DNA from 2 places in the Spirillospora sp. CA-128828 genome. Region 1 is predicted to be linked to the other one. Evidence: riboswitches for the same ligand, from Rfam matches in the RefSeq annotation. Region 1 holds a riboswitch; the other holds the start of a gene.
The links. A riboswitch is a leader RNA that binds a small molecule or an ion and turns the genes downstream of it on or off. The one in region 1 is predicted to bind cyclic di-AMP.
Positions count from the first base shown of each region.

Region 2: it holds a riboswitch for cyclic di-AMP, as region 1 does, so the genes downstream of both, ACQPXG_RS43095 (NlpC/P60 family protein) here and ACQPXG_RS07835 (NlpC/P60 family protein) in region 1, are expected to answer to the same signal.

Region 1 covers NZ_CP191986.1:1,528,373-1,539,348, reverse strand. The annotation lists gene ACQPXG_RS07880 (FAD-dependent monooxygenase) at 1-551, shown strand, start outside; gene ACQPXG_RS07875 (VOC family protein) at 601-948, shown strand; gene ACQPXG_RS07870 (hypothetical protein) at 1,099-1,869, shown strand; gene ACQPXG_RS07865 (TetR/AcrR family transcriptional regulator) at 1,975-2,544, shown strand; gene ACQPXG_RS07860 (hypothetical protein) at 2,513-3,169, opposite strand; gene ACQPXG_RS07855 (NuoB/complex I 20 kDa subunit family protein) at 3,206-3,802, opposite strand; gene ACQPXG_RS07850 (TetR/AcrR family transcriptional regulator) at 3,894-4,484, opposite strand; gene ACQPXG_RS07845 (tannase/feruloyl esterase family alpha/beta hydrolase) at 4,584-6,449, opposite strand; gene ACQPXG_RS07840 (M1 family metallopeptidase) at 6,566-8,011, opposite strand; cyclic di-AMP (ydaO/yuaA leader) riboswitch at 8,428-8,587, shown strand; gene ACQPXG_RS07835 (NlpC/P60 family protein) at 8,595-9,263, shown strand; gene ACQPXG_RS07830 (DUF4118 domain-containing protein) at 9,465-10,976, shown strand, end outside.
Region 2 covers NZ_CP191986.1:8,973,834-8,984,809, reverse strand. The annotation lists gene ACQPXG_RS43135 (type III pantothenate kinase) at 1-398, shown strand, start outside; gene ACQPXG_RS43130 (RNA-guided endonuclease InsQ/TnpB family protein) at 438-1,634, opposite strand; partial or broken gene ACQPXG_RS43125 (helix-turn-helix domain-containing protein) at 1,778-1,879, shown strand; gene ACQPXG_RS43120 (LysR family substrate-binding domain-containing protein) at 1,928-2,689, shown strand; gene lysX (bifunctional lysylphosphatidylglycerol synthetase/lysine--tRNA ligase LysX) at 2,722-4,176, shown strand; gene ACQPXG_RS43110 (cytochrome P450) at 4,163-5,380, opposite strand; gene ACQPXG_RS43105 (LacI family DNA-binding transcriptional regulator) at 5,438-6,532, opposite strand; gene ACQPXG_RS43100 (LuxR family transcriptional regulator) at 6,950-7,180, shown strand; gene ACQPXG_RS43095 (NlpC/P60 family protein) at 7,449-8,444, opposite strand; cyclic di-AMP (ydaO/yuaA leader) riboswitch at 8,448-8,653, opposite strand; gene ACQPXG_RS43090 (amino-acid N-acetyltransferase) at 8,914-9,432, shown strand; gene ACQPXG_RS43085 (RDD family protein) at 9,438-10,250, shown strand; gene ACQPXG_RS43080 (RDD family protein) at 10,258-10,920, shown strand.

The DNA of each region.
Region 1 (10,976 bases):
GCCGCATGGTCGCGCTCCACCCCGTGCGCGGCCGCGCCCTGGCCGCGTTCATCTTCCGCAGCCCGGAGGTGGACGGCTTCGACCACCGCGACACCGGCCGGAACAAGCGCATCCTGGCCGAGGCCTATGCCGGCGCCGGCTGGCGCGTGCCCGATCTACTGGACCAGGCCATGGCCGCCGACGACCTGTGGTTGGACTCGGTCAGCCAGGTGCGGATCGACCGCTGGCACGACGGGCGCGTGGCGCTACTGGGCGACGCGGCCTCCTCGGTGTCGCTGTTCGGTGACGGCTCCACCCTGGCCATGGCGGGCGCCTACACGCTCGCCAACGAACTCGCCGCCACCCCTGAGGGCGCCTTCGCCCGCTACGAGGCCGCCCACCGCGAGCTGGTCGACCCCAGGCAGGACAACGTGGCCACGGCGGCCGCACTGATGGTCCCCACCTCACGCATGGGCATCACCGCGCGGAATTTCGCCTCCCGCCTGTGGCCCGCCGCCGCAGCCGCCGGCTGGGTCCGCACCCGGCTGACGTTCGGGTATCCGAGCCGGTGATATGTGTTGAGAGGTCGCGACCCATCGGCCACCGCCAGGAGGCGTTTCCATGAGCACTGGCCCGCCCGCCACGGTGTCCATGGCGTTGCTGGTCCTCTACACCGATCACCTAGAAGAATCCCGCCGGTTCTACACCCGCCTGGGTCTGACGTTCCGCAAAGAACAACACGGCAATGGGCCGGAGCACTACGCCGCCGTGATGCCCGACGGGACGGTGCTGGAGCTCTATCCCGCCACCGAGCGACGCCCTGCCACCAGCGCTCGACTCGGCTTCAACGTCACCGGCCACACCATGACGCCCCCGATGAAAGCCGGTCGGCACCTGCTCGACGATCCCGACGGGCGAACCGTCGAAGTGCACGCCGGGCCGGCCGTGCCGCCGGAATCCGAAGAGTGACGAAACCGCTCGGATTCGCTCTCCCGTCGTTCGTCGCCGTCTCCCTCCAGTTCGTTCCATGTGCGGTGCCGCGAATCCGCTTGCCCGGGCCCGCAGCGGTCGGACGGTTCCAGCAGAAGATCATTACGAACAAGAGAACCGGAGGTTCGCATGTTGGAGACCGAGCGGCGTCAGCCTGGCCTCAGCGAGCAGGAGCGCAAGGTTTACGACGACGCGGTGACGGCCGGGATTTCGCCCCAGGACCTGGACGACTTCCTCGCCTACCGTGTCGAGCCGCTCTCGCTTCTCGACTACGTCATCGCCCGCGAAGGCGCGACCCGTCAAGAGGTGTGTGAGGCCCTCAGGATCGTCGCCGGCTTTCGTCTCCGAGACCGGCGCGGCGTTTGGCAGCGCTACTGCGGTGCACGCCTGCTAGGCGACGGGACGCAGCGGGAGGCGATCGAGATCGCCCACCGCAGCGATCTCGACAACTGGGGGTACTTCACCGTACGGGCACACGGCGAGTCCCCCGAGGGCGCGAAGGAACTGTTCGTGCACCTGTTCGACGCCCGCGAGTACCAGCAGGTCCAGTTCTGGGCGATCGCCTTCACCGGAACCGCTCCCAGCCGTCAGATGATCATCGAGGTTCTGGGGGCCGCGGGCGACTACACCAAGGTCGAGAAGGGGTCCTGCTCGACGAGGGAGAGCCAGCCCGGCCTGCGCTACGGCCGGCTGCTGGGGACCGGCGCCTCCCATGTGCAGGCGCTGGAAGTCCTCGTCGCCGCCCGTTTCGACGGCGTGGAGTTCGAGGACTACTACATGCGCCGCGGGTTCTCCGGCGATTCAGTCGCGGGAAGGCCCTGGCGCATGCTGCCTGGGGGGCCCTACGAGCGGGCTCCCCTCGGGCACAATGCCGCGCTCCGCAACTGCGGGGAGCGGTGACCTACCGGCCCTCACCTCCGTCAACCGGAGGTGAGGGCCGGCACGTTCGCGCCAGGCCGGAGGGCGCGGGGTAGGGTGCTCGCGCACGTCCACGCGAGGGGGAACATGGCGGCAGGCTACGAGGAGACCAAGGCCCGTCTCCTACGCGCTGCGGTGGATCATGTGGCCGCCAACGGGGTCAGCGACCTCAGCCTGCGCCGCCTCGCCACTGCCTTGGGCACCAGCCACCGCATGCTGGTGTACTACTTCGGCTCCAAAGAAGGGCTCCAGGCCGAGATCGTGCGGGAGGTCGAGGAGCGCCAGCGCGCGGTCCTCCACGAGATCTCCCTGAGCCGGGACCTTCCGGCCACCGCGCGAGAACTGTGGAGCCGGCTCACCGATCCGGCGATGTTCCCGCACGAGCGGCTGTTCTTCGAGGTGTACGCGCACGCGCTGCAAGGCCGCTCCTACTCCCCCGACGTCGCGGACAAGTTCGTACAGTCCTGGCTCTCCCAGCTGACCGAACTCAACATCCGATCCGGCATGCCGCCCGAAACCGCCCGGCCGACCGCCCGGCTCGGCCTGGCGGTCATCCGCGGACTTCTGCTCGACCTCCTCGCGACCGGCGACACCGAGGGCGTGACCGAGGCCCTGGAGACCTTCATCACTGGTGGATTCGTACGCGGCCACGAGTGAACCAGGCCAAAGCCTGATCGATCTCTTCGGGTGGGCGGCGGAGTGCGGTCACGGCGAAGCGAAGGCCTTTGAAACCGAACTGCTTGCGCTGCAATGTGCGCTGAACGTCCGGGTGATCGAGCCCGATGACGCCTGGCGCGGCCGCCGTCACACCGGGGGCGAGTTGAATGAGAAGAGATTTCTGGCCGCGCCAGGATTTGAGGTGAAGCGCAACGACGGTGGGCCACGGGAGAAAGACCGGCGGCGCTCCATCCATACCGCAACGTAGCCCATCGTGGGACAGATGCATCGCCACTTCGGGGATACCTGCGGCCGCCCAGGTCTGCTTTATCCGCCGCAGCCCGGCGAACCGGCTACGTGCTCCGTAAAGCATGATCAACCCCGGTGCGCTGATGAACACCGCGATCGGCCAATTATCACCCAGATCGCGCTTTACCAGAATGGCGACGGCGCCTCCACAGGCGATGATGAGGCCACCGCCGGCCACCTGCACCCATGCCGATATTCGCAGTATCCGCGCTACTGCGCGACGGGCTCGGGCGACCGACTCTTGATTGACGGGGACGACGAATTCTGGCGTGAAGTCCTGCTCGGGGAGCACCGGTATTCCGCCTTGATCAGCCATGGCCACAGCCTAGTGCCGGCCCCATTGCCCGTTGCGTTACTCGCGGCCGGCGCCGTGCACAGCCGAAGAGTGCACGGCCGAAGAGTGCCCGTCCGGAAGTCCCAGGAGCGGCAGCCGGCGGCGCTCGACCTCTTCCAGCTCGGCGATCTGCTTCGCGCGCCGCGGCCCGAGCTTGGTGTTGTTGATCTTGTCGTGCAGCTTCAGGATCGCGTCCAGCAGCATCTCCGGGCGCGGCGGGCAGCCGGGCAGGTAGATGTCCACCGGGACGATGTGGTCCACGCCCTGCACGATCGCGTAGTTGTTGAACATGCCGCCGGACGAGGCGCACACGCCCATCGCGATGACCCACTTCGGCTCGGTCATCTGGTCGTAGATCTGCCGCAGCACCGGCGCCATCTTCTGGCTCACCCGGCCCGCCACGATCATCAGGTCGGCCTGCCGCGGCGTCGCCGCCGCGCGCTCCATCCCCCATCTGGACATGTCATGGCGGGGGTCGCCGGTGGCCATGAGTTCCATCGCGCAGCATGCCAGGCCGAACGTCGCCGGCCACACCGAACTGCTGCGCGCCCACCCCGCGACCTGCTCAACCGTGGTCAGCAGGAAGCCGCTGGGCAGGCTCTCCTCCAAGCCCATGCATCACTCCAAGCCGCGATCGCCCGGGCACGCGGGGCATCCGGAACGAGCACCATGAACCGATCTTGTACCACATGGTACAAGGCGAGGGTCATGGAGCGACCGCGGCCGCGACGAGGGCCTCCAGTTCGGCGGCGACGTCGTCCAGCGGGCGGATGTCACCGCTCGCACGGCACATCGCGACGGTGCCCTCGACCGCCGCGACGATGAGGGTGGCCAGCCTGCGCGCCTGTGAGTCACCGGCGCCGTGCGCGCGCAGCGATCCGGCGAGCATCTCCTGCCAGCCGGCGAACACTTCGGCGGCCGCGGTGATGGCTTCGGGGTCGCCGTCGGCGGGCGGTTCCTCGACCGCGACGGCGAGGACGGGGCAGCCCGCCCGGAACCCGCTGGAGATCACGGTTTCGCGCCACAGGGCCAGGAAGGCCCGCAGCCCCGGGATGGGTCCGGCTCGCAGTTCGCGGTCCAGGGCCAGGAGCACCAGGTCGCCCGCGAATCGGACGGCCTCGGCGGCCAGCTGCTGCTTGCCCCGCGGAAAGTAGTGGTAGGTCGAGCCGAGCGGCGCCTCGGCGTGCTCGGCCAGGTCGCGGACCGTACTGGCGGCCAGCCCGCGCCGCCGGATCAGGTCGGCGGCGCCGATGACGATCCGCTGCCGCGACTCCGCGCCGCTTCGTGACACCCTCACACCACTCCCTATGACGTACGTCATAGGATACGCGGGGCCCCAGGCGCGTGCGGCGGCCGGAGAAGGCGGCTCCGGCGCCGTCGCCGCCACGCCCCGGAATCAGCGTCGGCAGGTGTAACCGTTCGCGGAGGCCGGGTCGCCGCCGGTGTAGCGCGGGAACAGCGGGTAGGCGCAGACGGGCTTGGCGGCCAGCACCTCGAACGGCGGCGCATAGTGGTTGGCGGTGGCCGTCACCGAGCTTCCCGGTGCCCTGCCGTTCAGTGTCCAGTTCTCCAGGACGCCGAACCAGTCGACGTTGCGCGGCACTCCGTTGACGGTCCCGGCGCTGGTGCCGACTCCGTAGGGGGTCTTGCCGCCGGCGTCGAGGGTGGCGGGGTCGATGCTTCCGCCGCAGCCGTGGTCGGTGCCTGGTGAAACGTACAGTCGCATGAACCCGCCGGTCGTCGCCTTGCCCATGGTCGAGACCACCGAGTCGTAGTACTTCATTCCCATCGCCGCGCTCTGGGCGTAGTCGGCGGTGCACTCCAGGACGATGAGCTTGCCGCCGCGCTTGTCGAAGGTCGACAGGTCGGGGTCGAGCGTGTCCATCATCGTCGAGACCTGCGCCATGCGTTGCCGGTACTCGGTCCGGTCGAAGCCGTTCACCACGTCCAGGCCGGGGTCGCGGCCGAACACGAACTTGGCGGCGCCGACGCCGTACTCGGCGTATCTGGGGTATCCGGTGTCGCCGTAGTCGAGAGAGGGGTTGTCGCCGACCTTCGATGCCAGGGACCAGGGTTCTCCCCCGAACAGGAACCCCGGGTAGTGGTCCAGGCCGCTTGGCAGCCTGAACCCGAGGTCGAGCCGAGTGAACACCGTGTCGACGACGTTGAGTTGCGCGGCGGAGAGGCAGCTGCCCGGCCGTGGCGCCCCGGCGCATTTCAGGGCGCGCACGGCCTTGAGGACCTTGGCCTGGCAGCCGCGGTAGTCGCTGAGGACGGCGTCGGCGATGCCGTCGCGCGCGTCGCAGGCACGCGCGGACGTGCGTCCCAGCAGGCCGATGTCGGCGGCGGTGAAGCCGCCCGCCTTCCCGTTGCGCTCGACGGCCTGGAGGGTGGCGATGAAGTTGCTGAACAGCCCGGTCCATCCGATGACCGGCACGCGTGCGAAGACACCGTCGATGTCTTCCGGGAATCGCTGCGCCATGAGCAGGCCCTCGCGTCCTCCCTCGGAACCGCCGACCCAGAACCGTTTGCGGGGACGTTCGCCGTAGTAGCCCTTGGCGATCTCCTCCCCCACGTCGTGGACCTTCTTGTAGGCGTCGGTGGCGAAGTTGCGGAACATCTCCGGATCGAGCGCGAAGTCGAAGGTCGCGCCCGCCCGCTCGACGGGGTCGGGTGAGTCGTAGCGCGGGCTTGCGGTGATGAGGTGGCCGGAGTCGGTGCCCACGGTCATGTAGCCGCGCTTCAGCGGGGTGAGGACGTCGCCGGCGTTGATGTCGCTGCTGATGTATCCGGCCGCGTCGGTCAGGCGTCCGTTGAACCCTCCCCCGCCGAACTGGGTGGACGAGCCGTTCCACTCGGTCGGCAGGTTCACCTCGAACCCGATCGGCTGCGCGCTCTTGGTCACCGGCGCGATGTTCCCGGTCAGCCTGCAGTGGGCCGGCTTGGCCGGCGTCACGACAGCCGAGGAGTTGGCGGCGTTGCGTGCGGGCTGCCCGTTCGCGCTGAGGACCGCGTCGGACGCGTTCTGGTAGACGGCCGAGGTCACCGTGGCGTCGGCCCGGAGCATCCCGGGCGTGCCGATCCTGCCGGCGGGGACGGTGGTGCCGCGCATGGCGGCGCAGGCGGATTCCGGATCGGCCACGGTCACGGCGGGAGCGCCGTCCCGGAGGGGCGCGCCCGCCGGCCCGGCGACGGCGGGAGCCGCCATCGCCGAGGCCAGCAGGATCGCCGCCGCGACGGCGCTGAAAGGGGCTCTTCTCACGGGGACTCCTTCGCCGACGGCGCGACGACCGCCGTCGCCCGCGGGGGAGCGGCGATCATGCTACAAAACTATGACGTAGCTCAGAAGTTCCGTCAATAATCAATCGGCCCCGGCGGTCACCAGGCGGTGGGTTTGCCCGGTGCGTGGAGCCAGACCCTGAAGAACGCGCCGAGGTCCTGCCCGGAGACCTGCTCGGCCAGTGCCTCGAAGTCCTCGGTGGACGCGTTGCCGTACTTCTTGGTCGCCACCCAGGTGCGGACCAGCCGCAGGAACCGCTCGTCACCGATCTTGTGGCGGAGCGCCTGGAGCGTCATCGCGCCGCGGAAGTACATCGCGCGGTGGAACATCTGGTCGCGGGTGGGGTCGGCGATCACGACGTCCCAGAACGGGGGCCGGTCCGGCTGGATGGGCGGCGGGTCGTCGTAGGACTGCTGGAAGGAGAGCTGCGCGGACTGGCCGCCGTGCCGCTCGGCCCAGTACCACTCGACCCACTTCGCGAAGCCCTCGTTCAGCCAGACGTCCTTCCAGCGGCGCACGGAGACGCTGTCGCCGAACCACTGGTGGCTGATCTCGTGGGCCACGCCCTTCTCGACGGGCGGGCTCTGGTAGGTCGGCCGTGTCTGGGTCTCCAGCGCGTTCTCGAGGTTCAGCGGCGGGCCGGAGTCGTTCTCGACGATGGACCCGGTGCTGGTGAACGGGTAGGCGCCGATGTAGCCGGCCAGTTCGTCGGTCACCCGCGTGGTGTTGCGCGGGGTGTCGAGCGAGTTGGGGTCCGACGCCACCTCCGGGTCGACCGCGTCGAGCTGCGGGACGCCCTTGGGGGTCGTGGTCGTGGAGACGTTGAACCGCCCGATCGAGTTGGTCACCAGGTACGTCGCCATCGGGCGGTCCTCCCGCCACAGGAAGGTGTCCTTGCCGCCGGCGGTCCGCTGCCGGAGGAGGCGGCCGTTGGAGATCGCCTTGAGGCCGTGCGGCACGGTCGTCTCGACCGTGAACAGCGCCTTGTCGGTCGGATGGTCGTTGGCCGGGAACCAGGTGGACGCCCCGTTGGGTTCGCCCATGACCGTGGCGCCGTCCTTGGTCGCCAGGAATCCGTACGGCAGGTCGAAGACGACCGGGCCGCTCAGCGGCTGGGGCACACCGTCGTACCGGACGGTCACGCCGAACGACCTCAGCTTCCGCAGCCCCTTCCGCGGCGTGATCTCCAGTTCACGCTCGCCCGTGCGCTCGAACGATGCCTTGTGGCCGTTCACGCGCACCGACCGGACGTTCATCTTGTAGAAGTCGAGGTTGAACCGGGACAGGTTCTGGGTGGCGGTGGCCGTGATGGTGGTCGTGCCGGTGAGCCGGTCGGTGGCGGGGTCGTACGCGGTCTTCAGGTGGTACCGCTCGACGTCGTACCCGCCGTTGCCGAGGTCGGGGAAGTAGGAGTCGCCGAGGCCGGATGAACCGGGCTCGTACCGGACGTCGGCCGCCGCCGCGGGCGCGAACAGCCCGAGCGTCGTCGCGCCGGCCGCGGCCACCGCCAGCGGAAGCCGGTGCGCGGACCTGGGAATCGCCATCGGATGCCCTCTCCGTCGATGTCGGACGATCACCTTGGGGCGATCTATACAAGATCATTACCGCGACGGACGGGAAATGTCGATCATGCTTCGGCCGGTGCTCGGCCGGACACCGACGCGCTGAGCTGGGCGGTTCGTGATTTTGGGGGAGTTTGCCTTCCTTTGGTGGTCCATGTAGCTTGTCGTCCCATCAAGGTGCTCGCCAGGCACTTCCGTGTTATGTGCCCCATGGGGCACGAACGCCTCATCCGGCACCGCCGGCCGACCATGCGCACGCCACGCGTGCAGGTCTGAGCGAGCGCCCGCAGGTGTTCCCAGCACGCGGCCCCGACGCGGCCGCGCACCCATAACCATCAGCGCCGCTCTTTCGCGCACGGGACACAGGTCCCGTGGCCGGGCCCAGCGCCCACGGATCGCAGCGGCAAACGCCGAGTCCGCCATCGCGCGGAGCCGGGGACCCAGCGTGCCGGACTCCAGGCAGTCCCGCACTGGGGTGAATCGGCCTGTTCTCAGGCCGTAGGGCGACTTCCACGTCCGAACCCGTCAGCTAACCCGGTAGGCGGCTTGGAAGAAGGAGTCCCCCTTGAAAGGCAAGCACAGCAAGAGCCGTAGACCTCTGCGTCTGAACCCCAGCGCCACCGGCGCCCTCGTGGGCCTCGCCTTCGTGGGCGTGGCGGCGACGACGGCGGCGCACGCGTCGATCCTGTCGTCCGGTTCGGACGGCGGCGACAAGGTGACCGCCGCCGTGGCGACGCTTCCCGTGAAGCGGACGCACGCAAAGAAGTCGGCACACGCATCGAGCGACAGCCGCGCGGACGCGAAGGCCACGGATGATTCAGGGAGCAGCCGCTCCAAAGTGATAGCCCGGGCCAAGACCTGGCACCCGCACACCGACCAGAGGATCCCTTACAGCCAGACGAGCACTCACAACGGATACCGCACGGACTGCTCGGGCTTCGTTTCAATGGCGCTGGGCCTTTCCAAGCCCGGCCTCAACACCGTCGGGCTGACGTCATCGAGGTACACCGAGCGCATCCAGATGTCCGAGCTGAAGAAGGGCGACCTCGTGATGGACGCGCTCGGGACCAACACGACCCGGCACGTGGTCATCTTCGAGAAGTGGACCGACAGCAAGCACACGTCCTACTGGGCGTACGAGCAGCGTGGCCACTACGGCACCGACCACCGCACGCGCGACTACGGCGTGTCGTCCGACAGCGAGTACAAGGCCTACCGGCCGACGAACCTCTGAGGAGACGGTGAGACACGCCCGGCCGGGGCCTCCCGGCCGGGCGTTCTCCCATGCCGCCCTCGCCGCGCATATGGAAGCCGTGAAAGGTGAGGGCGCGGGCGTATGGAGTCCGTCAAGACGGGATCGGCGGCCGCCGGGCCGAGGTTGTCTCGGTGAGACGCCGCCGAAGGGGCGGGGGCTCGGGCTGGAAGGATGGGGAGCATGGCCAGGGGGCAGCTCCGCGTCTACCTGGGGGCCGCCCCCGGTGTCGGGAAGACGTACGCGATGCTCTCGGAGGCGCGCCGGCGGTGCGAGCGGGGCACCGATGTGGTCGTGGGATATGTCGAGACGCATGACCGGCCGCGCACCGAGGCGCTGCTGGACGGGCTGGAGATCGTCCCGCGCCGGAGGCTGACCTACCGGGAGACGGAGTTCACCGAGCTGGACACGGCCGCGGTGATCGCCCGCGCCCCGGCGGTCGTCCTCGTGGACGAGCTGGCCCACACGAACGTCCCGGGCGGCGGGCATGCCAAGCGGTGGCAGGACGTCGACGACATCCTGGACGCCGGCATCGACGTCATCTCGACCCTGAACATCCAGCATCTGGAGTCGGTCAACGACGTCGTGGAGCAGATCACCGGGGTCGCGCAGCGGGAGACGCTGCCCGACGAGGTGGTCCGCCGCGCCGACCAGGTGGAGCTCGTCGACATGGCGCCGGAGGCGCTGCGCCGGCGGATGGCGCACGGCAACGTCTACCGGCCGGAGAAGGTCGATGCGGCGCTGTCCAACTACTTCCGGGTCGGCAACCTGACGGCGCTGCGGGAGCTGGCGCTGCTGTGGCTGGCCGGCAAGGTGGACGAACAGCTCGACCGTTACCGCGCCGACCACGGCATCGTCGGGACGTGGGAGGCGCGCGAGCGGATCGTCGTCGCGCTGACCGGCGGCCCCGAGGGCGCCACGCTGCTGCGCCGGGCCACCCGCATCGCCGCGCGGTCGAAGGGCTCGGACCTGCTCGCCGTCCACGTGGCGCGCGGGGACGGCCTGACCGGGGCGCGGCCGAAGGACCTGGCCCGGCAGCGGCAGATCGTGGAGGGCCTCGGCGGCACCTACCACCAGGTCGTCGGCGACGACGTGCCGCGGGCGCTGCTGGACTTCGCGCGCGGCGTGAACGCGACCCAGCTCGTCCTCGGGGTGTCGCGGCGCGGCCGGTTCGCGCAGCTGCTGCGCCCGGGCATCGGGGTGACGACGACGGCGCGGTCCGGCTCGATCGACGTGCACATGGTCACGCACGACCAGGCGCGGCGTGGGGTGCCGCGGCCCGGCCGGGAGCAGGGAGTGTCGGTGAGCCGCCGGCTCAGCGGATTCCTGCTCGCCCTGTTCGGGCTGCCGCTGCTGACGTACGGGCTGCTGGCGGCGCGCCCGGCGATCACGCTGCCGTCCGACATCCTGTTCTTCCTGGCGGCGGTGGTCGCGATCGCGCTGGTCGGCGGCATGTGGCCCGCGCTCGTCACGGCGGTCGTCGGGTTCCTGCTGCTCAACTGGTACTTCACGCCGCCGGTGCACAAGCTGACCATCGCCGAGCAGGAGAACCTGATCGCGCTGGCGGTGTTCGTCCTGGTCGGGGTCGGGGTCAGCATCGTGGTGGACCGTGCCGCGCGAAGGTCGCGGGAGGCGGCCCGGCTCGGCGCGGAGGCGGAGGTGCTGTCCACGCTGGCCGGCGACGTCCTGCGCGGT
Region 2 (10,976 bases), 2.2 Mb from region 1:
TGGTCGACTTCGGCACCGCCACGACGTTCGACGCCGTCTCCGCCAAGGGCGAGTACGTGGGCGGCGCGATCGCCCCCGGCATCGAGATCTCGATAGACGCGCTGTCGTCGCGCGGCGCGCAGCTCCACAAGATCGAGCTGGCCAGGCCGCGCAACGTGATCGCGAAGAACACCGTCGAGGCGCTGCAGTCCGGGATCATCTTCGGTTTCGCCGGGCAGGTGGACGGCATCGTCGAGCGCATGTCCGAGGAACTCGCCGAGGAACCGGACGAGGTCACGGTCATCGCCACCGGCGGCCTCGCCCCGCTGGTCCTGGAGGAGTCCCGCAGCATCGACGTGTTCGAGCCGTGGCTCACCCTCATCGGCCTCCGCCTCATCTACGAGCGGAACACTCCTTGACATCCTCCCCCTCGTGAACGAGGGGGATTCCAACAGCAGCTACCCCGTGAGGGGCAGGTCGTGTTGAGGTTCACGGTTCGCGGGCCTACCTAATGGCGGGCCTCCCCGTGCAGCGACCGCATGCCCTGCGGCCGTATCGCGGATGTTCATGGCCGCGTTCACGTCGGCGTTGACCCTATGCCCGCAGGTCACGCACGCGAAGACCGCTTGGCTCTTGCGGCTCTCCCCGGCGACATGCCCGCAGGCGTTACAGGTCCGCGACGTGTACCGCGGATCGATCTTCACGACGCGTCCAGGCGCCTTGTGCTCCAACCGGGTCACCAGAGCACCCCACCCGGCAGCCAGGATGCCCCGGTTCAACCCGGCCTTCCGACCCACGCAGCGACCTGGCGCTCCAACGGTGCCCCTGGCCGAGCGGGTCATGCCCCGGATGTTGAGGTCCTCGACGGCGATCATGTCGAACCGGCGGGCCAGATCGGTGGAGGTCTTCTCGATCCAGTCTTTGCGCCGGTCGATCTCGCGGGCCCGCAGCCGGGCGATCGCGGCCTTGATCCGGGCCCGCCGCTTGGAGCCGCGCTGGGCGCGGGCGAGTTTGCGCAGCAACCGCGCAAGCCGTATGTACTCCGTCTCACACAGGCCTGGCGCATTGAGGAGGTCACCGGTCGACAATGCCGCGCTGACGGCCACGCCGCGATCCACCCCCACCGCCTCACCCGTGCCGGGTGCGGGGATGGGGGCGGGGAGGGCGGCGAACGCCACATGCCAGCGCCCTGCCCGATCCCGGGTGACGCGATAGGACTTGGCGGCATCGGGGACGGGCCGGGACCAGCGGAACCGCACCCACCCCACCTTGGGCACCCTCACCTGACCGACCCGCCGCGACACCCGCCGGACGTCACCGGGCTTGAGTGCCACGACTCGGAACCCCTCATGTCGCCCGGCCTTACGCCAACTCGGGCGACGGTGGGTACCGGCGAAGTAGTGGCCCATGGCCTGGGTGAAGTCCTTGAGCGCCTGCTGCTGCACCGTCACCGACCCGCCGCGCAGCCAGGCGAACTCCGCCCTCGCCTGGGTGAGCTGGCGGCACTGCTCGGCGAACCCCGGTGCCGACCCGCGCCCCGGCCGCCAGCAGGCGTGCTGCTCGACGGCGAGATTCCAGACGAACCGGGCGTGCCCGCAATGCTCCAGCAATGCCTGCTCTTGAGCGAGCGTCGGCTGCAGACGGTAACGGGACATGCCCAGAAAGCTACCGGCCACCACCGACGACCCGCCGTCCTCTCTGCGGAGCACCTTACGGCACCGGCCACGTTCCCTCGCCGCCCTAAAGGCGGGAGCCCCCCGCGCCGTGGGCGCCATGTGAACGGCGCGCCCGGGCGGCGGCGCGGCTGTTCCTGTCCCCGCCCGCGGTCACCGCGCACGTCCAGCGGCTCGAGCGGGAGCTGGGCGTCCGCCTGCTGGAACGCTCCCCGCTGCGGCTCACCGAGGCGGGCGAACGGCTCGTCCCGCACGCGCGGGCGGCCCTCGCGGCCGTGGACGCCGCCGCGGTCGCGGTCGCCGGCCCGCGTGAGGACGACGATCCGGCGCTGCGCGTCGGCGTGATGGGCCACGGCTCGGCCGAGTTGACCCCGGCCATCGTCCGCGCGTTCCGCCGGGCGTGGCCGCGCACCCGGCTGACCATCGCGCCGCTCGACTTCACCGAGCACGTCTCGGCGCTGGTCGAGCGCAAGGTGGACGTCGCTTTCGTACGTCCCGCACCGGACGACGACCGGGTCGAGTGCGACGTGCTCACCACCGAGCCGCGGATCGTCTGCGTCCCGGCGGACGGCCGTTTCGCCGAAGCCGGCGCGCTGCGGCTCGCGGACGTCCTCGACCTGCCGATCGTCGCCGTCCCCGACGGCACGCCGGCCGTGTTCACCGACTACCTGTACTTCACCACCGCCGTGAACGGCCAGCTCGGGCGGCGCGGCCCCGACCTGGCGCGGACCCCGCAGGACGTGCTGCACAGCGTCGCCGCCGGCCGCGGCGTCGGGTCCGCGCTGCGGTCGTTCGCGCGCTTCTACCCGTGGCCGGGTGTCCGGTTCGTCCCTATCGTGGACGCGCCGTGGGATAGCAGCGTCCTCGCGACGCGCCGCGGCGACCCCGACCCGCGGGTCCGCGCGTTCCGGTCCCTCGCCGCCGCGCTCGCCCGCGATCTAGGCCCCGTCGTCTCCGGCGGACCGCCGCCCGGACCGGGCGACAGTGCGGAAGTCGTTCGCGGGGCACCGGACGGCCTGGATAGCCTTGCGATGTGAGTGACGAGACCTTCGACGAGCTCCCGGAGCAGATGCGCGTGCGCCGGGAGAAGCTCGACCGGCTCCGCGAGAGCGGGATCGACCCCTACCCGGTGACCTTCCCGCGGACGGCGACGACCGCCGAGATCCGCGCGAAACACACCGGCCTGGAGCCGGGCACCGAGACGGGCGAGAAGGCCGGCGTCACCGGACGCGTCATGCTGGTCCGCAACACCGGGAAGCTGTGCTTCGCCACCATCCGGGACGGCTCCGGCGACATCCAGGTCATGCTGTCGCTGGCCAAGGTCGGGCAGGAGCAGCTCGAATTCTGGAAGCGCGAGGTCGACCTCGGCGACCACATCGGTGTCGAGGGCGAGATCATCACGTCCCGCCGCGGCGAGCTGTCGATCATGGCGGACCGGTTCGCGATCACGTCCAAGTGCCTGCGGCCGCTGCCGGAGAAGCACGCCGGGCTGACCGACCCGGAGGCGCGGGTCCGGCAGCGCTACGTCGACCTGATCGTCAACGACGAGGCCCGGAAGACGGCGCGGATCCGCAGCGCCACGGTCCGCGCGGTGCGGGACTTCTGGCACGAGCAGGGCTACCTCGAGGTCGAGACGCCGATGCTCCAGCCGATCCACGGCGGGGCGGCGGCGCGTCCGTTCAGGACGCACATCAACGCCTACGACATGGACCTCTACCTGCGCATCGCGATCGAGCTGTACCTGAAGCGGCTCGTCGTCGGCGGCATCGAGAAGGTCTTCGAGGTCAACCGGAACTTCCGGAACGAGGGCGCGGACTCCACGCACAACCCCGAGTTCACGATGGTGGAGGCGTACGGGACGTACCTCGACTACAACGACATGGCCGACCTGACCCAGCGGATGTACCAGAAGGCGGTCGTCGCCGCCCTCGGCACCACCGTGGTCGTCCACGACGGAACCGAGATCGACCTCGGCCTGGCGGAGTGGCCGCGGATCACGCTTTACGGGTCGGTGTCGGAGGCGCTCGGCGAGGAGGTCACCCCGCACACGCCGATCGAGGCCGTGCGCAAGCTCGCGGACGCCCGCGACATCTCCTGGGACCCCAAGTGGGGGCAGGGCAAGCTCGTCCAGGAGATCTTCGAGGCGCTCGTCGAGCACACCCTCGTCCAGCCCACGTTCGTCATGGACTACCCGGTCGAGACGTCCCCGCTGACCCGCCAGCACCGGGAGGAGCCCCTCCTCACCGAGAAGTGGGACCTCATCGGGTTCGGGACGGAACTGGGCACCGCCTACTCCGAGCTGGTCGATCCGGTCGAGCAGCGCCGCCGCCTCACCGAGCAGTCGCTGCTCGCCGCGGGCGGCGACCCCGAGGCCATGCAGCTGGACGAGGACTTCCTGCGCGCCCTGGAGTACGCCATGCCGCCCACCGGCGGGATGGGCGCCGGCATCGACCGCATGATCATGGCGTTCACCGGCAAGGGCATCCGCGAGACGATCCTGTTCCCGCTGGTCAAGCCCGAATAGTGACCGGAAGGTCACGTAGCCCGCGCAGGACGAGGTTGTCCCGGTAGACCAGGTCGCCGGTGGCGAGGGCCACGTCGCGTTCGAACAGCCTGCCGAGCGCGACCTGGCCCTCCAGCCGGGCCAGGGGTGCGCCGAGGCAGAAGTGGACGCCGTGGCCGAACGACAGGTGCTTCGGGGTGTCGCGCCCCTCGGTGTAGCGGAGCAGGTCGAGCCGGTCCGGATCCTCGAAAACGGCCGGATCGCGGTTGGCGGCACCGGTCAGGAGCAGGATGAGCTTGCCGCGCTCTAGGAGCGTCCCGTCCAGGTCTACGTCTTCCAAGGCCGATCGCAGCGTGAGCTGGACCGGCGGGTCGTAGCGCAGCAGTTCCTCCACGGCCGCTTGTACGTTCCCGGGCCGCTCCCTGAACAGTGCCAATTGGCCGGGGTCGCGAAGCAGCGCCAACGCGCCGTTCCCGATGAGGTTCACGGTCGTCTCATGTCCCGCTACGAGCAGCAGGACGCACGTGGCGAGTAGTTCCTCCTCCGTGAGGGCATCTTGGCCGTCAGAGACGCTCACAAGCGCGCTCAGGAGGTCGTCCTGCGGCTCGGCGCGGCGCTTCGCGGCCAGTTCCTGGAAGTACGCCCCGAATTGCGCGCGGGCCGCCTCTCGCTGCGCGATCTCGGCCTCCGGCAGCAGGAAGTCGGGGTCGAGTCCGCGTGCGAGGCTGTCCGACCAGACCTTGAACAGGTCGCGGTCCTCGGGCGGGACGCCGAGCATCTCGCTGATCACGATGACGGGGAGCGGATACGCCAGGGTGGCGATCAGGTCGACCTCGCCGGAGACGTCCTCCAGCAGTTCGTCGACGAGCTCCTCGACGCGGGGCCGGAGCCTCTCCACGAGGCGGGGCGTGAACGCCTTGCTGACGAGCCGCCGCAGCCGGGTGTGATCCGGCGGATCCATGGTCAGGAACGACCGGTTCCGCGCCACCGAGCCGCGCCACGGCTCGCCGCCCTCCGGACGGTGCCCGAACCGCGGGTCGCGCAGCACCCGCTCGCTCAGTTCGTAGGACGTGGTGACGCGCAGCCCGACGTCCGTCCGCGTCAGGCTCCGCCCGTCCGCCGCGAGCGTTCGGTAATGCGCGTACGGGTCGGCCCGGAAAGCGGGATCGCCCGGATCGAACCCGAGAACCGCCGCCGCACCCGCCTGTCCCGTCCCATCGGCCATGTCCCCAGGGCACCCGAATCTCAGACGGACTGTCAATAGCGTCGGCGGACCGAACCGCTAGGCGCTCTCCCGGATCACGAGATCGGGCCGCTGGACGACCTGCCGGTGCTGGTGCGACTCGCCCTCGCTCATCTCGGCCATCGCCAGCTCGGCTGCCTCCCAGCCGAGCTCGCGGCGCGGCTGCCGGATCGTGGTCAGCGGGACGGCGGCGCTCGCGGCCAGCTCGATGTCGTCGTAGCCGATCACGGCGATGTCCTCGGGGACGCGGACGCCGAGCCGGGTCAGTTCGTTGATCAGGCCGATGGCCAGCAGGTCGTTGGCGCAGAACACGCCGTCCGGCCGCGGCGACATCGCCATGATCTGGTGCGCCGCCGCCTGGCCCGCGGTCGGGTTCAGGCCGTCCCGGATCACGGTCGAGGGCTTGCCGAGACCCGCCTCGGCGATCGTGCGGGCGGCTCCGGCGCGGCGCTCCACGCAGGACTGCGGCTCCGGAACGCCGGTCACGAAGGCGATCCGCCGGCGGCCGATGCCGAGCAGGTGCGCTGCGGCGATCTCACCGCCCGCGACGTGGTCGACCTGGGCGGAGCAGGCGTCGGACGCGTCCCGGTCGATCAGCACCACGCTCATGCCCGCGGCACGGAGCCGGGAGATGTCGCGGGCGCCCAGCCCGACCGGGATGATCAGGACCCCGGCGGCGCGCTGCTCTTGCAGGAGTTCCAGCGAACGGCGCTCCTTGGCGGCGGAATGGTCGCTGGAGAACCACAGGGCGTCGTGGCCCGCCGCGTTGAGCGCCGCCTCGGCGCCGTACGCGACGTCGGTCGCGTACGGATTGGTCAGGTCCTCGACGACGACGCCGAAGGCCCGGCGCGGCTGATCGCCGAACTCGCCCGCGGTGCGTTCCGGCCCCCTGCGGAGCCGGCGCGCGGACTCGTTGCGGACGAATCCGAGCTCCTCGATCGCCGCGCGAACCCGGTCACGGGTAGCTTCGGCCACGAGATCTGGCCGGTTTAGGACATTCGAAACGGTCCCAACTGAGACTCCAGCCCGCCTCGCGACCTCACGAATACTGGTCTGTGGCAACTTGCTCCTCGTCCCGGCCCAGGGGCGTTTTCCCAGGTAGTGGAGTTTTGCATGTTGTGGCGCCGAATGCACTGTCACGCATTGTGACCAATCGGCCGCATATTGCCGTTGAATGGCGCTTGACGGGCCGGATCCGGCCGCCTAGCGTTCCGAGCCGAAGCGTAGCTTGAAACGATTCACGATCTTCGTTCACTGCGAGATCGGCGGGTCCGGCGAGAAGGGGCGGGTGCGGATGGCTGGCGACCTCATCCCGTCTCCCTCGGCAGGCCAACGCCTGAATCGTCACCCGGAGTTCCCCCGTACACCCCTGCAATCGGCCATGCGGCCACCTCCGGCCAAGCTCGCGAGACAGAAAAGGAACCCGATGATCTAAGTCCGGAGGGCTCCGGACCCGGCAACCCAACGCGCGTACAGATCAAGGCCAACCCCGTGCCTGTGCAGCGGACGGCTGCATCCCCGCGGTCATCACCTCGGACGAGGGAGGACGGAGTGGAAACAGCCACACTCGCACGTCGTGGCACCGACGATTTCGGGCTGAACGAGGAGGAGATCCGGCTGCTCGCCCAGATCGCCAGCGGTGTCACCGCCGATGTGGCGGCACGCAAGCTGGAATTGAGCGCCCGGACCTTGCGGCGCCGGTTGCGGACGATCTGCGACCGGCTGGAGGTCAACACCCCTATCGAGGCCGTGGTGTGGGCGGCCCGAAGGCAGCTCATCTAGCTGTGACACCCCCGACGCTCGCCAGGGGACGGGCGGGCGTCATTGGAGAACCAGGCGGCTCATCCGAATCCCGTCCGACCCCGCAGCGGCGGCGCCGGCAACCTGACAGGTAGGTCCCTGCAGGGGGCGTCGCCGCGGACGGCATTCGGGTCGGAGATCCTGGTCATCCGGGCGCTCAGGACGGACGTGCTCAGGACGGCGCACCCGGCCCCGGTCGCTCGGCATGGGCGGTCGAGACGATTGCACGCGTCCGGTGGAGGTCCGGGGGTCAGGCCACGCGCACGCCGCCGGCGAAGGGTCGCCCGGCCATCGGAGCGATCTTCACGACGTCGCCGGTCTGCGGCGCGTGCAGCATCTTGCCGTCGCCGACGTACATGCCCATGTGGTGGAGGTCGGAGTAGAAGAACACGAGGTCGCCCGGCTGGAGCTCGCTGCGCGACACGTGCGTGCCGGCGTTCCACTGGCTGCCGGTGTAGTGCGGCAGATTGATGCCGACCTGCTTGTAGGCCCACATCGTCAGGCCGGAGCAGTCGAAGGTGGTCGGCCCGGCGGCGCCCCACACGTACGGGCGGCCGATCTTGCCCATCGCGTACCGGAGCGCCTGCGCCGCCTTGCCGGTGCCGATGACGGGAAGCTTGGTGAGCTGGGTGGGGTCCTTGTCGACGAGCTTGCCGCGGACCTTCTCGTAGGTGTCGGTGACCTTCTTGCGCTGCGACTCCAGCTGCGTCCGCAGGTCCTTCACCTGCGAGGCGCGCGCCTCGGCGGACTTGCGCGCCCGCTGCGCGGACTGCATGGCCTGCATCAGGCCGAGTACCTGGGTGCTGTCCTGCTTGGCGAAGTAGTGGAGGGTGGCGGCCTGGTCGAGGATGGCCTGCGGGTCCTGCGAGGCGACGAAGGAGACCGTGGGGTCGGAGCCGCCCTGCATGTAGCTCGTCGCGGCGAGCGAGCCGACCTTCTGCCGGATCGCCTCCAGCGACTTCTCCTGCCGCTTGGCGTTCTCGGTGGCGACCTTGGCCGCGCGCTGCGACTGCGCGAGCTTGACCTTCAGCCCGTTGTACTGCTCGGTGAGCTGCTCCAGCTGGTCGGCGAGCTTGAGGGCCTTGGACCTGAGCTCCTTGGTGGACGGCTCGGGGTCGGCGTGCGCGACGGCGATCGTGTGCGGTGCGATCGCGTGGGGGGCCGCTGAAAGAACGATGAACGCGCCGGCCAGGGTGGCCGCGCGGCCGCGGAATCGTGAACGGGAAGCAGTCCGCGATCGCTCCACGAATTCTCCTCTCCTTGTCCGCCTACCGGGTTAGCTGACGGGTTCGGGCCGGAGGAGCCCGTCCGCGGGCGCGCGAATACTTCACACGCGGCTGCGGATTCACCCCTTTCGGTTCGGCGGCTCGGGGGCGATCCCCCGAACGTTCCGAAAGTGGGTCCCCGGCTCCCCGGGGCGCTGGTTGCGGCCCGTGGACTCGGCGGTTCGGCCTCGGTGCTGCGGTCGGCCGACGTCAGCGAAGGACACTAACGGAACCCGCATTGGATGCCAACCAGAACATGCGAAATTGCAGGTCGTGAGGATGCTGGACGACGGATGCGCCGGGTCCGTCCCGGCTGGTCCCGTGCTCCGGCTCACTCACCGCGCAATGCTGGTGCCTAGTTGCTTTTATCTAGTCACTCATGCGGTGCGGTCACGGGATGTGGGGGCGGGGCTTCGGTAAGTCGCGGGTGTTCGATAATCTCGTTTGTTTGTGGAAGTCGTGATCCGGCGTGCCCGTACCGCCGACGTCCAGGAGATCCGCAGGCTCGTCGACCTGTACGGGTCGGGACGACGCCTGCTGAAGAAGACGACGGTCAAGCTGTACGAGGACGTCCAGGAGTTCTGGGTCGCCGAGGACCTCCAGCACGGGGCGCCCGGGCGGGTCATCGGCTGCGGCGCCCTGCACATCATGTGGGAGGACCTGGCGGAGGTCCGCTCGGTCGCCGTGGACAAGGGCTGCGGCGGACGCGGAATCGGGCACCGGATCGTGACCCGCCTCCTGGAGACTGCACGGGAACTCGGTGTGCGAAGGGTGTTCTGCCTTACCTTCGAAGTGGAGTTCTTCGCCCGCCACGGCTTCCAGCCGATCCTGGGCACTCCGGTGGCGCCTGAGGTGTACGAGGAACTTCTCCGCTCCTACGACGAAGGCGTGGCAGAGTTCTTGGACCTCGACCGGGTCAAGCCGAATACGTTGGGCAACACCCGGATGTTGCTTCGCCTGGAGGACTGACCCAAATGAGCGATTCCCCCAACCGCGGGCGGCCCCGTCGGCCCCGACTGCCGCAGCAGGGGCAGGGTTCCTACGGCCCGCCGCCTCCGTACCAAGGTTCGCAGTGGCAGCAGCCCCAGCAACAGCCGTCCCAGCAACAGTGGCAGCAGCAAAGGCAGGAGCCGCAAACGCAGCAGTGGGGCGGGCAGCCCTCCTATGAACCCGCCTACGACGAGTACGGCTCCTACGGCGACTCCTACGGCGATGCTGACCTGGCGCTGGCCCCGATCTACCGGCGGGCGGGCGCCCGGATCATCGACAACGCGCTCGTCGCGGTCTTCGGCTTCGCCCTCGTCCTGCCGGTGACGATCGGTGCGTTCGGTCTGGGCAAGCCAGGCAGCAAGACAGAGGACGAGGGCGGTGTGTGGAACTGGCCCATCATCTTCACCCTGTTCTGCGTCCTGTCCGTGCTGCCTTTCATATACGAGGCAGTCCAGTTGTCCATGTGGGGGCGAACGCTTGGTAAGCGCGTCCTGGGTCTCGGCATCGTTCAAGCGCGCCCTGTGGGGAGCCCGCTCACCACGACGCAGGCCGTCTGGCGCGCTGGAATCACCCATGTCGCCTACCAGCTCGGCGTTTTCTTCTTCCTCGTCTTGGCGGTGATGGTGTGGGACTACGCCGCGTACGGGATGGTGCTGGTCTGGGCGGGCGCGCTGATGGCCTACCTGTGGGCGATCTGGGACCAGCCCCTGCACCAGGCGCTGCACGACCGCTTCGCCGGCACGCTCGTCATCGACGAGCGGGTCGGATATGACGAGTACTCCGAGTACTCGGAGTAGGGCCGCGATGGCGGCATCGCTCGCCGAGCCCGGCCAGCGCCTCCTGGCCCGCGTGACCGACACGCTCGTCGTCGGTGTGCCCGTCATCGTCGTGGTGCGCGCCCTCGTGTCCGGGCACACCGTGGACATCGTCGCTCCGCCCGCCGTGGCCGGATGCATGCTGCTGTACGAGGCGGTTCAGCTCGCTCTCTGGGGCCGGACGCTCGGCAAGCGCCTCGCCGGCATCGAGGTCGTCGTGACGGCGTCTCAGTCGACCGATCAAGCCGTCCCAGAGGGCGCTGCGGAGCCCGGTGGCGCGGAACCCGGGGGTGTGGAGCCCGATGGCGCGGGGGCCGGTGGGTCGTGGGTGCTGCCCACCTCCGTGCCGGGATTCGTTCCCGTGGCGGCCGTCGCGCCGGAGGAGACCGCGACGTCCGCGGCCGAGACGTCCGCTGCGGAGGCGCCCGTCGCGCACGCGCGCCCGGACGTCCTGCGTTCGGTTCTCCGCGCCGCCGTCTATTCACTGCCGGTCGCGGTCCGGCCGATTCCCGTTCTCGGTGTGCTCGCGAGCATCTTCTGGGTGGCGAACGCGGGCATGTTGTTCGAGGGGAACCGCCGCCAGGCGATCCATGACAGGCTGGCCGGGACCCTCGTGGTAAAAAGCACGCGTCCCGATTCATCGGCCTTCTGAGGCGCTCTCAGACGCGCGCGGAGGCGCTCGCGAGATCTTGATACCGCCCACTGCGG